One region of the Corynebacterium efficiens YS-314 genome, then DNA from elsewhere that is predicted to be linked to it. Evidence: riboswitches for the same ligand, from Rfam matches in the RefSeq annotation. Region 1 holds a riboswitch; each other region holds the start of a gene.

Region 1 (3,782 bases):
TTCATGGATGCTCCTTCTGGGTGGTGTGTCGGTGTGGGGCACAGGCGTGAAGATCGATCCCGGGATCGCGGTGTTCGACCATGGCCAGGGTCGCCTCGGCGGCCAGGGCGGTCAGCAGGATCCCGTGGCGGAAATACCCGGTGGAGATGATCAGGCGTTCATCCACCCGCCCGAGGTACGGCAGATCATCCGGGGTACCGGGGCGCGCGCCGGTGGTGGCCTCGAGGAAATCGCACTCCTTGATGCCGGGGGCCAGGCGGGTGGCATCGCGCAGCAGATCATGCACCGCGCCGGCGCGGGGGACAGGCCGCTCATCTTCGCGTGAGGTGGCCCCGATGGCGAGGGTGCCGTCGGTGCGGGGGATGAGGTAGACGGTGCGGTCCTCCACAAACCCGCGCACCACCCGGGTGAGCAGCGGGGCGAGATGATCCGGCACACCCAGGCGCAGGATGTCGCCGTAGACCGGACGCAGCTGCAACCCCGGGTGGAGCTGCCCTGCGCCCAGACCATTGGCCAGCACCACCTGTTCATCATCGGGGATCGCAGTGGCCCGTTCCCGGCGGACCTCCACCCCGAGATTATCCAGGGCGTCGAGCAGGGCCGCGGCGAACATCCTCGGGTTGATCTGGTGATCGCCCGGGATGTGCACGGCCCCGGCCAGCTGCGGGCTCAGGGCAGGTTCCAACCTCCGGGCTGCACGCAGTGTCAGACGTTCGACCTCCATGCCGTTGGCGGACTGGTAGTCCGACAACTGCGCCAGATGGGCAGCATCCGCCCGGTCCGCGGCCACCACCAGGGTGCCCTCGGTGCGGTACCCGGTGGGCAGATCGGTGTGCTTGTCGACGACCCGAAGCAACCCCGGATACAGCGCGGCCGAGCGCAGCATCAACGGGAACAGTGCCTCCTGCCGGTAGACCACCTCCGCGACCGGGGCCAACATCCCACCGGCGTGGTGGGTGGCACCGGAGGCGGGATCGGGATCCACCAGGGTCACCACATGACCTGCATCCGCCAGCCGTACCGCGGTGGCAAGACCGACCAGACCACCACCGACGACGGTGACGCTGCTCATTGGCGACCCTCCCCGAAACCGGTGATCAGACGCCGGGCGTAACCGGTCGGGTCAGCGGATTCCATGAGGCCACGCACCACCGCCAGACCGGCGACACCGGTGTCGGCGAGGGCCGGGGCGTCATCGGCGGTGACATCCCCGATGGCCACCACCGGAAGCCTGGAGAGCTCCACCAGCTCCCGGTAACCCTCCACACCGAGTGGTGGGCGACCGGAATCCTTGGTGGGGGTCGGGCGGAACGGCCCGGCACCGATGTAGTCGAGCACCTCCGCGTGCTCATTGGCGGCCTCCACCAGCTCCCTGGTGCCGGTGGTCAGACCGATGATGGCCTCCTCGCCCAGCAGGGCACGGACATCACGGACAGGAAGATCATCCTGCCCGACATGGACCCCGTGGACGGGCAGGCCGCGGTGGCGCAGAGCGAGGGCGATGTCGACGCGGTCGTCGACAAGCACATGGGCGGTCTCGCCCACGGCGAGCGCGACGGCCTCGGTGAGTGCGTAGAGCTCACGGGCGGTGATGGGTTTGCTGCGCACCTGCACCGTGCGGGCCCCACCTGCCACCGCGCGCCGGGCGACATCGACTATGTGTTCGTGGCTGCCGTGGCCGGTGATGAAATAACAACGCAGATCAGGGGTGGGACGCATGTCCTTGTAGGCCTCTCTTCCTTCGCTGGTGCTAACCAGACAGGTTCATACGGTCCTTGCGCGGCAAGGCAGCGCAATCTCAGCCCGGTGCCCCGGGCGCCCGTGGGGGTTGGGGCCTGAGTGTAGATGATGCGGACCACGCCGTGAAGGGCGGGGGCGGGATTTGGCATCAGCCGCGCAGACATGAAAGAATGCATGGGTTGACTGTGTGTCTCGTGGCACCTTCTGCACAGAAGGGGTTGCGGTGGTCCGCAGTGGCGCAAAATTGAAACGGATACGAACCGGCCGAGCGCCCCACCACAGGGGAAGTGCCGCCAGGGTCCTCTTTCCCTAACTGTCAAAGGACTGTCTACATGAACATTCTGGATAAGGTCGACTCCGCATACCTGCGCGACGACGTTCCTGCCTTCCGCCCCGGTGACACCCTCGACGTTCACGTCAAGGTCATCGAAGGCACCAACACCCGTACCCAGCTCTTCAAGGGTGTTGTCATCCGCCGCCAGGGCAGTGGCATCCGCGAGACCTTCACCGTGCGTAAGGTCTCCTTCGGCATCGGTGTTGAGCGTACCTTCCCGGTTCACTCCCCGAACCTGGAGAAGATCGAGGTCGTCCGTCGTGGTGACGTCCGTCGCGCCAAGCTGTACTACCTGCGCGAACTGCGCGGTAAGGCTGCCCGCATCAAGGAGAAGCGCTAAACCTGACGGTGTCCTGACACCATCCCGGGTTGCAACCCCCGTCGCCACCGGATCTCTCCGGTGGCGACGGGGTTTTTTCATGGGGGAATGAAGAAAGCCGTGGGTGAGATTCCTCCTGTTTTGCGGGGGAAAATAGTAAAATTATGATCAACGTTCAATATCCTTAAGAGTTTTGTGTTCTTGGCTCCTCAACCTCCTGTCAAAATCAGTGCAAAACCTTGGCTTGCTGTGTGCAGTTCTTGATTGGACCCATTAGTCGCCGACGGGTACCTCTGTGCCATGGGCGTTAACATAAGGAGCCCGTCATGGCTTTGAAGCACACAACCAGGCTGAGGAACAGATCACTGGTAGCAGTACTGGGCGTAGCCACACTACTGCTGGGGCATGTTCTTCCTCGGATGATTCTGATTCACCCGCCACCACCGCATCCAAAGGTGGTACCACCCATGCGGGCACCGTCAACGCGGTGACCTTCGATACCCTCGCCGATGCAACCGTCAAGATCGTCGGTCAGGGTACCTTCATTGAACCCGGCACTGTCGACCCATCGGAATCCGCGTGGGAGGGATCCGGATTCATCATCGACCCGTCGGGTATCGCCATCACCAACAACCACGTGGTGGTGGGTGCAGGTCGACTTGACGGAACCTACGGTGAGAACGGGGAAAGCAAGGCGAGTATGCGGGTGCTCGGGGCATCTGAGTGTCTGGATCTTGCCGTGGTACAGCTCAATGCCGATGATCTGCCCCACTACACCTGGTACGACGGTCAGATTACAACCGGCCTCGATGTGTACTCCGCGGGTTTCCCGGCAGGAGCCTCCGATGACTTCACCCTCACCCGTGGCATCGTCTCGAAGACGGATTTCGAGTTCGACACCCAGTGGGCGTCCCTTGAGCATGTGATTGAACACGATGCCCGTATCCGGGGTGGTAACTCCGGCGGTCCCCTGATCACCGGGGACGCCAAGGTTCTGGGCGTCAACTATGCCGGCGATGATTCCCTCGACTACAACTTCGCCATCCATCGTGATGTGGTTCGAAATGTCATCGACGACATGATCGACGGTAAGCGGATCTCATCGATCGGTGTCAACGCACAGGCCTGGGATAGTGGGGATCCGGAATTCTTCGGCGTGTGGGTGTCCTCGGTGGAACCGGGAGGCCCCGCCGACAAGGCAGGTATTGAACCCGGGGACCTCATCCTGAAACTCGGGGGAGTCAGCGTGGGGGATGAGGGTAATCTGGCGAGCTACTGCCAGGTACTGGATACCCACGGCAGTGACGGCACCATGGACGTTGAGGTTCTGCGCCCCCGCGACGACACCCTCCTCACCGGTCAGATCAATGGCCGTGAGCTGGAGGTCGA
Region 2 (3,782 bases), 850 kb from region 1:
CCGAGGGTGGAGATCTGGGTGGCATGCGCGGCGTCGAGGTCCCAGGAGGTGTCCTGGAGCATGGCGGGGATGGTGGCACCGAGGACAACGAGATCGAAGCCGTCCAGGACGATGGCGAACCAGAGTAGTGCCAACACCACCCCGACACTGCGGGTGGGCGCCGGGGTGGTGGGGGTTGCGTGTGAGGTGGTCACGGGCGGGGTCCTCTTAAGAGATAGGAAGGGATGGGAGGTGGGTGGGTGTCAGTAGTCGAAGCGGGGCAGATCGCGGCCCACGTACTGCTCGGCCAGGTAGCGCTGACCGGCCTCGGATTCGAGGACGGAGCGGAGCTCGGCGAAGCGACGCTGGGTGGCGAAGTGGTCCTCACCCGGAACGGCGTGCAGCATGGAGCTCATCCAGTAGGAGAAGTGCTGCGCCTTCCAGATGCGGGGGACGGTGAGGCGGGTGTAGTCGTCGAGAAGCCCGGTGTCGTTGCGCTTGATTGCGCGGGTGAGTCCCGGTGCGAGCACGGAGACATCCGCCACGGCGAGGTTGAGGCCCTTGGCGCCGGTGGGTGGGACGGTGTGGGCGGCATCGCCGGCGATGAACAGGCGTCCCTTCTGCATCGGCTCGGTCACAGCGGAGCGGAAGCGCAGCACGGCCTTGTCGAAGATCTTTCCCTCGGAGACGGTGATGCCGGGGGAGTCGGCACGCAGGTGGAGCTGCTCCCAGATGCGGTCATCCGACCACATCTCCGGGGTGTCATTGGGATCGCACTGGAGGTAGTAGCGCTGGACGGTGTCGGTGCGGGTGGAGATCAGTGCGAAACCCTCGGGGTGGGTGGCGTAGATGAGTTCCTTCTGTGTCTTGGGCGCTTCGACGAGGATGCCGAACCAGGCGTAGGGGTACTCGTGGCGGGCACGGATGCCACCATCATCGGTGATGATCTTGCGGTAGGGGGAGTTGGAGCCGTCGGCGGCCACGACATAGTCCGCGGTGAGCTGCCGGGTGGTGCCATCAACACCGGTGTAGGTGATTGTGGCCTTGTTCTCCTGTGCGTCACCCTCGAAGTTCTCCACGGAGTCCACGGTGGTCTCGAACAGGAGCTCACCGCCGTCCTCGATGCGCTTGGCGATGAAATCCTTGAGGTATTCATGCTGCGGGTAGATGGCCACCTTGTGGCCGGTCAGCTCCGTCAGCGGGATGCGGATGTTCTCGTTGTTGATGGCGATGTCGATGGCCTCATCGTGATCGGCCTCGCGTTCCATGCGCTCGCCCACACCGGTTTCCCGCATGAGGTTCAGGGTGCCCTGCTCGAGGATGCCGGCACGCACGGTCTCCTCGACATCCTGCCGGGAGCGGCTTTCAAACACGACGGATTCGATGCCCTGCAGGTGCAGGAGGTGGGCCAGGGTCAGTCCTGCCGGACCCGCACCGATGATGGCTACTGGTACGTGGTTCATGAAAGGCTCCTTCAGGTGGGCTGTGGGGTATGGGCTGTCGGGTGGGGTCCGGCGGGGATCCCCGCCCCCGGGTGTGCGGGGCGATGTGTGCCCGATGGCCCCCAGATGTGGTTAGTGATATGGGTCTCAAAGTAGGCAATGGCAGAGGTGATAGCAATATCCCGGCCGCATGTTCGCAGAGTGAACGGGGGTGAGGGTGGGGGATCGGGCCCGGCCTGCGCAATTGACCTGGCGTAACCATGGCCAAGGGTGTAGCTAGGGGTGTCGATGAGGGGTGTTGGGGGCGATGTGTCACGTCGACATGCGTGCCCACCAGCCCGCCCAGGCGGTATTGGACAACTCCCCAGGTCCGTGGACTAGTATGTAGGAGCACTAATTCGATATTGCACGGGTGTCCGGTGAAAGTCCGGGCTGAGAGGTGGCACAGCCACAACCGTTGAACCTGATCCGGGTAATGCCGGCGATAGGGAGGAAACATGACTGATACACGTCTGCCATCAACCGGGGAGACCGGTGAGCCAGGGGAGACCGGTGCGCCCGGGGGAACCGGTGTCACCACCGGCCCCACCCCACAGACCCGACACACCTGGCGCGTGATCGACATCGTCATCGCCGCGGTCCTGGGCGTGGCCTGCGGGCTGATCTTCGTGGTGTGGAATTCCATCGGATATGCCTGGTTCACCGCCTTCGACGCGCTGACCCCGGGCCTGGGCGGTCTGGCCGTCGGCATCTGGCTGCTCGGCGGTGTGCTCGGTGGGCTCATCATCCGCAAACCCGGCGCCGCGCTGTTCGTCGAGGTCATCGCCGCCTCGGTGTCCGCGGCCCTGGCCTCGCAGTGGGGCATTGAGACCCTGTACTCCGGGATCGCCCAGGGACTCGGCGCGGAACTGGTCTTCGCGCTGTTTCTGTACCGGCGTTTCACCCTGACGGTGGCCATCCTCGCCGGGATGGGTGCCGGTGTCGGCGCCTACATCCTGGAGGCTTTCCTCAGCGCCTACTTCGCGATGTCCCTGGCCTTCAACATCATCTACTTCAGCTGCCTGATGATCTCCGGTGCGCTGCTGGCCGGCGTGGTCAGCTTCTACCTGGTCCGCGCCCTGGCGAAAACGGGTGCGCTGGACCGGTTCGCCGCCGGCCGTGAACTGCGCAGGGAGGTCTGAACACACCCATGACCACCACCATGGGTACCCGGGTGACGGTCCGGGATTTCGGCTACCGTCACGCCTCGCGGAAGAAACCCGCCTTCAGCAACATCACTCTTGATATCGCGCCGGGGGAGCGGGTGCTGCTCACCGGTGATTCCGGTTCGGGCAAATCAACCCTGCTCGCCGCGTTGGCCGGCGTGCTCGGTGATGACACGGAAGGGCAGACGTACGGTTCCCTGCTTGTCGACGCCTCCGCCACCGGCCTCGTCCTCCAGGACCCAGACTCCCAGGTCATCGCCTCCCGGGTCGGTGATGATGTCGCCTTCGGCTGCGAGAACCTCGGCATCCCGCGGGAGGAGATCTGGCCGCGGGTGGAGCAGGCTTTGGATATGGTCGGTCTCGACCTGCCCCTGACACATCCCACCCGGCATCTCTCGGGTGGGCAGAAACAACGCCTGGCGCTGGCCGGGGTCATCGCGATGGGTGCCCGGCTCATCCTGCTGGATGAACCCACCGCCAACCTCGATCCGGCCGGCCAGCGCGAGGTGGTTGAGGCCGTCAACCGTGTGGTGGACGCCACCGGCGCCACCCTCATCGTTGTGGAGCACCGCCACCAGCTGTGGTCGGGGACTGTGGACCGTATCCTCCGCCTCGAGGCAGACGGGGTCCGGGGGATCCACGCCGATGACCTGGTCTCACCCACCGGTCTGCCCACCCGCCGGGAGGCCGGGACGACCGCCCTGGTCTCCGCCGATCACCTGCTCGCGCAGTGGGGACCGCCCCGTTCCTTCCACATCCCGGAGGGTGCCTCCACCGTGATCACCGGTGCGAACGGTTCCGGCAAGACCACCCTGGCGCTGACCATCGGCGGGCTCATCCCACCCCGCTCGGGGCACCTGGATCTGGCCGACACCCTCCGGCGTGGCCTCGACAGACAGCCCCACCAGTGGCGTTCGGCGGATCTCGCGCGCCGCATCGGCACGGTGTTCCAGGATCCGGAGCACCAGTTCGTTGCCCGCACCGTGCGCGAGGAGATCGAGGTCGGGCCCAAGGTCATGTCGGGCAGACGCCGCGGCACCGTGGACCAGGCCAGCGCGCACCGCATCGAGGAGCTGCTGGACCGGTTGCGTCTGCGCCACCTCGAGCATGCCAACCCCTTCACCCTCTCCGGTGGGGAGAAACGCCGCCTGTCGGT
Region 3 (3,782 bases), 370 kb from region 1:
TGGACGGGACCGAGACCGACCACATCCGGCAGGGCGATGCCCGCCCGGGTACAGTCGGCGATCACCGTCTCGAGCTGATCCATCGTTTCGATGGTCAACCCGATCATGAGATGCCCGGGCAGTTGCCGGCGGGCCTGCACATAGGGCAGATCCCCCTGGCCGATGTGCACGTGGCAGCTCAGCTCCGCGGCCACGGCGAATCTGTCATTGAGAAACAGGGGCACCCCCAGGCGGTCGCACACCCGTTTGAGCTCCATGGCATGTTCCCGGAAGGTCTGCTCGTCGGCATCCTTGTCGCGCAGTTGCACCACGGTGACACCACCGTTGATGGCGTCCTCGACAATCCCGGCGACCCGCTCGGGGCCACCTCCAAGGTGTGGGTCGGTGACGAGGTAGAGGCTGAAATCGGTCATCGGTTCTCCTCCCGGAGGTGGGTCAGGTTGGCAAGCTGGTTGCGGTCGAGTTGGTGGAGTGCGTCGATAAGCGCTACGGCGTAGGAGCCCGGTGCGGTGGCACGGGTGGCGGCGATGCGGCCGGCGGCCCCCAGGTGGGCGTGCGCGGCGACCACCGCGTCGTGGGGGTCGATGTCGGTGTCCTGGGTGGCACCGAGGTAGGCGGCGGTCACCGCGCCGAGGGCGCAGCCGGTGCCGATGACCAGCTGCAGCATGGGGTCCCCGGACTTAAGCCACGACACACGTCCACGTGAGACGATGAGGTCCTCTGCTCCGGTGACGGCAACGACCCCGCCGGTGCGCCGGGCGAGCACCTGTGCGGCCTCCACGGCATCGGCGACGTCGTCGGTCGCATCGACCCCGCGTCCACCGGCGCCCAGACCGGCCAGCGCGACGATCTCCGAGGCGTTGCCGCGTATCGCGGCCGGATGCTTGTCGACGGCCCGACGGAGGAACGCCGAACGTTCCGCCAGACCACCCACACCGACCGGGTCAAGTACCCAGGGAGTACCGGCAGCGGTGGCTCCCTCAATGGCGCGTTCCATCCCGGCATACTGTTCGGCCGACGGTGTGCCGGCGTTGATGAGGACCCCGTCTGCCACCCCGGCGAAATCGAAGGATTCAGCCGGCGTGTCCACCATCGCGGGACTGGCCCCGATGGCCAGGAGGGCATTGGCGGTGAACTGCATGACCACGGCATTGGTCAGGCATTGGACAAGTGGGGTGGTGGCGCGCACCAATGTGGGCGCATGAAGATATGAGTCAGCCATGCAACGGCCATCCCTTCGCTAGTACGAGCTAGAGCAGGTTCAACGGGTGTGTTCTCAGCCTGTCCACGGTGGACAGGCACCCCGTGCCTGGTTCTCACCCTAGCAAAAGGTCTGGTCTGTATGGCTGGTGGGTGGGGATGACCCCGGACAGACAACAACACCCCCGGACACCTGCCGGGAGGTTCCGGCGGGGTCAGGGGGTGGGGGCGAGCTGGGGGTGGGCCTATTTCAGCTTGTTGGCGGCACCGAAACGGGTGGTGTCCTTCAGCTCGATGGGCACGTCACCGTCTTTTTCATCGATGACCTGGCCGAGCTTGGCCAGCGCGGTGCGGGAGTGCAGCTGCTGACGTGTGGTGGCGAGATTCCAGCGCTTGCGGGAGAGGGCATTGAGACCCCAGCTGATCGCGGAGACGAAGCGGTTGCGGAAACCGACCAGGAACATCAGGTGGACGCCCAGCCACAGCAGCCAGCCGATGAAGCCGGTGACCTCGACCTTGCCCATCTTCACCACGGCGGAGAAGCGGGACACGGTGGCCATGGAGCCCTTGTCGAAGTAGTCGAAGTCCTCGCGTTCATCGCTGGAGCGGCCCTCGGCCTCCGCGGCGATCTGCTCGGCGACGTACTCGCCACCCTGGATGGCCACCTGCGCGACACCCGGGAGGTTATCCAGGGCCATCATGTCACCGACGACGAAGATGTTCTTGTACTCGCCCACGGACAGGTCACGGTTGACCTTGACGCGACCTGCACGGTCGACCTCGACACCGGCCTGATCGGCGATGAGCTTGCCCAGCGGGGAAGCGGCCACACCGGCGGACCAGATCTTGCAGAACGACGGGATGCGGTGCTCCTCACCGTCCTTGGTCTTGTAGGTCACGGCCTCCTCGTCGACATCGGTGACCAGGGCGTTGAGCTTGACGGTCACACCGAGCTTCTCCAGGGTGCGTTGTGCGTTGCGGCCCAGGCGCTTGCCGAATGGGGGCAGGACCTGCGGGGCACCGTCGAGGAGGATGATCTTGGCGGAGGAGGGGTTGAAGTTGGTGTAAACACCAGCGAGGGTGCGGTGGGCCATCTCGGCGAGCTGGCCGGCGAGCTCCACACCGGTGGGGCCTGCACCGACGACCACGAAGGTCAGGAGGCGCTCACGCTCGGCCGGGTCCTCGCAGACCTCGGCACGCTCGAAGGCGCCGATGATGCGGGCGCGCAGTTCGAGGGCATCGTCGATGGTCTTCATACCGGGGGCGAACTGGGCGAAGTGGTCGTTGCCGAAGTAGGACTGACCGGCACCGGCACCGACAACCAGCGAGTCATACTCGTAGACCCGGGTGTAGGAACCCAGGGAGGCGGTGACGGTGCGCTTGGTGATGTCGATGTCGGTGACCTCACCCTTGATCACATTGACATTGTCCTGGCCGCTGAGGATCTGACGGGTGGACGGTGCGATCTCGCCGGAGGACAGGATGCCCGTGGCCACCTGGTAGAGCAGAGGTTGGAAGAGGTGGTGGTTGGTGCGGTCAATGAGGGTGACATCGACGTCTGCCTTGGCCAGGTTCTTGGCGGTGAACAGGCCGCCGAAGCCGGAACCGATAACGACGACGTGGTGGCGGCCGCCTTCGGGGCGGGTGGGGTTCTCGGACATGGTGTCACTGTCTCCTGGTCGTTGAAGAAAATTAACTGGCGCTAGTAGGTGGGCGCCACATACCTATCAACAATAGCCCTCCCAACGAGAACCCACAGGATCGGGTAGTCCAAACCTGTCTGTTTTTGTGAAATATGTGGTATTCACGCCCGTATCTGTTCATTATGCCGGTAATTATGGCGCGTGTCACGTCAATGAATGGACAATCACTGATACCTTTCTGACATGGGTGATCAGGCCTCGGGGTACGGTGCCCCGACTGTGCCCCGGCCGTGTCTCCGCCGCTGTGCCAGCCGTTGGGTCTACACTTTCAGACTGTAGGAATATCCGCTTCGGTTTCATGCCGTGATGCCACCTGGAGGTGCACCAAAACGCATGGTAGATACGCGTTTGCGCCATCTGGGGTCGATCGACCCCGAGGAATGGCCGGGGGTTGCGACGGTACCTGATGCGGTATTGATGAACGTCCGTGCCCGACAGGCTGAGGCGAGGTTCGCCCGGGCCTGCGAGAGCGCCGGCCTGGACCTGCTCGGGGATGAGCCGGATCTCACCATCGACCATGAGGAGTTGTTTCCGCGTCTGGCCGCCAACGGATGGCTGGGTCTGGCGGAAAGCTACATGGCAGGCGAGTGGCGCAGCGATAAACTCGCTGATGTGCTGACGGAATTGATCCGGGTGGGTTTCCGCCCGCGGGGCAGGCTCACGCCCCCGGTCGGATTGCCGGATGGTGCCCAGGACAACGGTGGTGCCCTGCCCGGGGAGCTGATCCGTCTCAGTTCCGGGGATGGGATGAGTGCCTTCGGTGGGGTCTTCGCCTCCGGGGTGCCCACCACGCTGCGCACCGCGGTGAAGAGTTTTGTCCCCGGGGCGGGCAGGAACCGCGAACCCGGATCCCATTTCGTTGATGTGACCCGCATTGCG
Region 4 (3,782 bases), 570 kb from region 1:
GAGGACCCCACCGACGAGCTGCTGCGCCTGCGCAAAGAAGTCCAGCACCTGCGCTCGGAGACCCAGAAGCTTTCCACCGAGCGCGATATCCTGCGCAAGGCCGCGAAGTATTTCGCGGGAGAGACGACCTGGTGATCCGCTTCCAGTTCGTTGACGACTACGCCACCACCTACTCGGTCAAGCTTTTACAAGTGGCGGGACGGCAAGCCTGCCCGCAGGCAGCGCCAGCACGCCGATGAGGTGCTGGTGGCCCAGATGCGGGACTACCACGAGGAGTTCGACGCCACGATCGGAGTGCGCCGCATGACCGCCGAAATCAACGACACCGCGCCCACGCGGGTCAACCACAAACGCATCGAACGTCTCATGCGCCAGCACCAGATCGCCGGGGTGAACCTGCGCAAGAAGAAACGCACCACCATCCCGGACCAGGACGCGAGGGTCTTCGACGACCTCGTCGGCCGAGACTTCACCGCCGAGGACTGCAACCAGCTCTATATCGGCGACATCACCTACTTGCCCTGCGGGAAAGGAGAATTCATGTACCTGGCCACGGTCATCGACGTCTGTTCCAGGCGTCTGGTCGGCTACTCGCTTGCGGACTACATGCGTACCAGTCTCGTCCAGGACGCGATTGAGGACGCGGCACGCACGAGAGGCTCCCTGGACGGGGCAATATTTCACTCGGACCACGGCAGCGTCTATACCTCCTCAGCGTTGCAGACCACGTGCCGGAGGCTGGGGATCCGCCAGTCGATGGGCCGGATCGGATCGAGTGCGGATAACGCGATGGCTGAGTCGTTCAACGCCTCGCTGAAGCGGGAGACGCTGCAAGGTTCTGGTAGCTGGGCGTCGCCGGTTCAGTGTCGACGGGAGGTGTTCCGGTGGATCACGAGGTACAACACACGTCGTCGGCACTCCGGGATCAGTTACTTATCGCCGAGAGCTTTCGAAGATGCGGCCTCGGCTGTTACCGTGGCGCCTGCTGCTTGATCAATCCTGCGTGTCCCCTCAAAGGGGGACACCCCCCACTTGATCATGCAGGAAGAATAATCCCGCATGATTTTGTGTTGCGTGGTCAGATGTCAGAGGGCATCAATTCACCTGAAGATGTCCGAGAAATCATCTGGCCTCTGGTGGCAGAGCACTTTCAAGAAATCTGGGATCGGCCCGACAATCACTAGCAATTACCCGTCACTCCCGATAAACCTCGCCACCACCGGCAACAAATTCCCGGGACTTTTCTTTCATGCCTTCCGTGGAATCAGAAGCCCCAACCCCAGGCATCCCCAATTCAGCGATTTGCTCGCCAAACATATCGCGAATGTCCTGGCTAATGCGCATGGAGCAGAACTTTGGGCCACACATGGAACAGAAGTGCGCTGTCTTCGCGGGTTCTGCCGGCAGGGTTTCATCGTGATAAGCGATGGCGGTGTCGGGGTCGAGGGAAAGCGCAAATTGATCATTCCAGCGGAATTCAAAACGTGCCTTGCTCATAGCATCGTCCCAAGCTCGCGCGCCAGGGTGGCCTTTGGCAACGTCAGCAGCGTGGGCTGCGAGCTTGTAGGTGATGACGCCGGTTTTTACGTCGTTACGGTTGGGTAGGCCCAGGTGTTCCTTCGGGGTGACATAACAGAGCATGGCGGTTCCACCCATGGCGATGTGAGCTGCACCGATGGCGGAGGTGATGTGGTCATAGCCTGGTGCAATGTCGGTAACTAAGGGTCCAAGAGTGTAAAAAGGAGCGTCAGCAGCCCACTTTTGTTCCAGCTCGTTGTTTTCTTGAATCATGTTCAGTGGAACGTGGCCGGGGCCTTCAACCATCACCTGCACGTCATATTCCCAAGCGCGCTGGGTTAACTCACCGATGGTCTTTAGTTCAGCAAATTGAGCGGCGTCATTGGCGTCGGCGAGTGATCCGGGGCGCAGGCCATCGCCGAGTGAGAAGGCCACATCATATTGTGCAAAGATCTCGCACAGCTCGTCGAAATGCTCAAAGAGGAATGACTCGCGGTGGTGCGCTAGGCACCACCCGGCCATGATGGAACCGCCACGGGAGACAATGCCGGTTACCCGGCGCGTGGTTAGCGGGATATAGGCCAGCAGTACGCCGGCGTGGATGGTCATATAGTCCACACCTTGTTCGCATTGCTCAATGACGGTATCGCGGAATACTTCCCAGCTGAGGTCGGCGGCTACGCCATTTACTTTTTCCAGCGCTTGGTAGATCGGGACGGTGCCGATGGGAACCGGGGAGTTGCGGATAATCCATTCGCGAGTGGTGTGAATGTCATCGCCGGTAGACAGATCCATCACGGTATCGGCACCCCAACGTGTGGCCCATTGCAGCTTGGATACCTCCTCCTCGATGGAAGAGGTGACGGCGGAATTGCCGATATTGGCGTTGATTTTGGTTAGAAATTTGCGACCAATAATCATCGGCTCCGATTCCGGGTGGTTGACATTATTGGGAATAATCGCACGTCCGCGGGCAACTTCAGAGCGCACAAATTCCGGATCAACGTGTTCGCGCAGCGCCACAAACTCCATTTCCCGAGTGATCTCGCCGGCTCGCGCATAGGCCATTTGGGTAACGCGCTTGCCAGGCAACGCCTTCAAAGGCGCTGGTTTTTGGCCTTTCCACTCAGCTGAAGCTTGACCTCGACGCATTGCCGAGCGGCCGTCGTCGATAAGCAAACGCTCGCGCCCGGTGTACTCGGTGACGTCGCCGCGGGCGGTGATCCAAGGTGTGCGCAGGCGCGGAAGTCCCAGCGTAGGGTCAGTTTCTGGGCCACGCGTGCGGTAGATGCGAAAAGGCTCGTTGGGGCCACTTGGCGAGTCATCGAGGGCGATTTCAGTCTCGGGAACTTCAAGGCCGTGCTTGCGGATGGGGGAGTAGCTGTGCTTCGGGTGGATCTCATTTTGGGTAGGCGTCATTGCACCATTCCTCTCTTCCTTCGCCGGTACTAACCGGACAGGTTCGAACGGTGCTCGCGCAGCAATCAGCGCGATCTCAGCCCGTGCTCGGGCGCCCGTGGGGACTGCCGTCAAAACTAGCGCGTTGCCCGCGTGGGCGTGAAAGTTACCCCCATGCGGGGGTTGAGGGAGGGGGCTTTTCGACGAGTGCCTGTGGCGGTGGGCTTGCATCTAGACCAAGCGGTCTGCTAACCTCATCTTCGCGATCAAGAAGTTCAGCCTCTAAGCCCTTCGGCAGGCTGACTGGCAACCGCGCAACGCACACGGTGCCCCCGAAGGAAGATCCGCTCTGTACTCAAAAGACTGCAGAGAAGAGCGATTATGAAGGAGATTCCCATGCGGAATACCTATGAAAACACCCCGCTAGTAATCAGATTGCACAACAAGTGCGGGCACACTCAATCCGGGCATGATGTGTTTTACCTTCGGGCAAAGGTAACCCTGGAAAGATCGGAGTGGTTGCCGGTTTCCAATCTGCGAATGGACGGGGAGTGGGTCGAATTTGATGCCGGTGACAAGCATTATCGCGGTTGGAATCACAACAGCGAACTAATTGCACAGGTCATCGCTGTCGATCCAACAGCTCAGTGGGAAGATAGCAGTAGTTTCGGTGGTCTCCTGCGGCTACCAACTGAAGGTGGTTTCCATATCTTCAACCTTGGCTTCAAGCGGACCGTAGAGGGCTGCACTAGGTAGAAGTAGGTCTTGGGGGAAGGTCATCTTGGAGATTTAATCAAGAGTTGGCCTTCCTCCAAGGGGGTCAAGATGCTCCTATAGTGTGTCAAGCGCTTTGGAGAAGATTTTCG

What was found. Region 1 has a riboswitch for thiamine pyrophosphate ahead of CE_RS09630 (thiamine phosphate synthase). Riboswitches for the same ligand answer to the same signal wherever they lie in the genome.
Region 2: another riboswitch for thiamine pyrophosphate. It lies ahead of CE_RS05760 (ECF transporter S component); the one in region 1 lies ahead of CE_RS09630 (thiamine phosphate synthase).
Region 3: another riboswitch for thiamine pyrophosphate. It lies ahead of thiM (hydroxyethylthiazole kinase); the one in region 1 lies ahead of CE_RS09630 (thiamine phosphate synthase).
Region 4: another riboswitch for thiamine pyrophosphate. It lies ahead of thiC (phosphomethylpyrimidine synthase ThiC); the one in region 1 lies ahead of CE_RS09630 (thiamine phosphate synthase).

Annotation. Positions count from the first base shown of each region.
Region 1 covers NC_004369.1:2,040,117-2,043,898, reverse strand. The annotation lists gene thiS (sulfur carrier protein ThiS) at 1-5, opposite strand, end outside; gene thiO (glycine oxidase ThiO) at 2-1,072, opposite strand; gene CE_RS09630 (thiamine phosphate synthase) at 1,069-1,719, opposite strand; TPP riboswitch at 1,719-1,833, opposite strand; gene rplS (50S ribosomal protein L19) at 2,073-2,414, shown strand; gene CE_RS09620 (S1C family serine protease) at 2,881-3,782, shown strand, end outside.
Region 2 covers NC_004369.1:1,188,994-1,192,775, forward strand. The annotation lists partial or broken gene CE_RS05750 (MFS transporter) at 1-194, opposite strand, end outside; gene CE_RS05755 (4-hydroxybenzoate 3-monooxygenase) at 243-1,442, opposite strand; TPP riboswitch at 1,820-1,929, shown strand; gene CE_RS05760 (ECF transporter S component) at 1,919-2,602, shown strand; gene CE_RS05765 (ABC transporter ATP-binding protein) at 2,611-3,782, shown strand, end outside.
Region 3 covers NC_004369.1:1,671,580-1,675,361, forward strand. The annotation lists gene CE_RS07935 (bifunctional hydroxymethylpyrimidine kinase/phosphomethylpyrimidine kinase) at 1-413, opposite strand, end outside; gene thiM (hydroxyethylthiazole kinase) at 410-1,222, opposite strand; TPP riboswitch at 1,216-1,316, opposite strand; gene CE_RS07945 (NAD(P)/FAD-dependent oxidoreductase) at 1,446-2,861, opposite strand; gene CE_RS07950 (class I SAM-dependent methyltransferase) at 3,237-3,782, shown strand, end outside.
Region 4 covers NC_004369.1:1,471,175-1,474,956, forward strand. The annotation lists gene CE_RS07045 (IS3 family transposase) at 151-993, shown strand; gene thiC (phosphomethylpyrimidine synthase ThiC) at 1,195-2,937, opposite strand; TPP riboswitch at 2,934-3,046, opposite strand; SAM riboswitch class IV at 3,181-3,298, shown strand; gene CE_RS07055 (hypothetical protein) at 3,313-3,672, shown strand; gene CE_RS07060 (IS110 family transposase) at 3,758-3,782, opposite strand, start outside.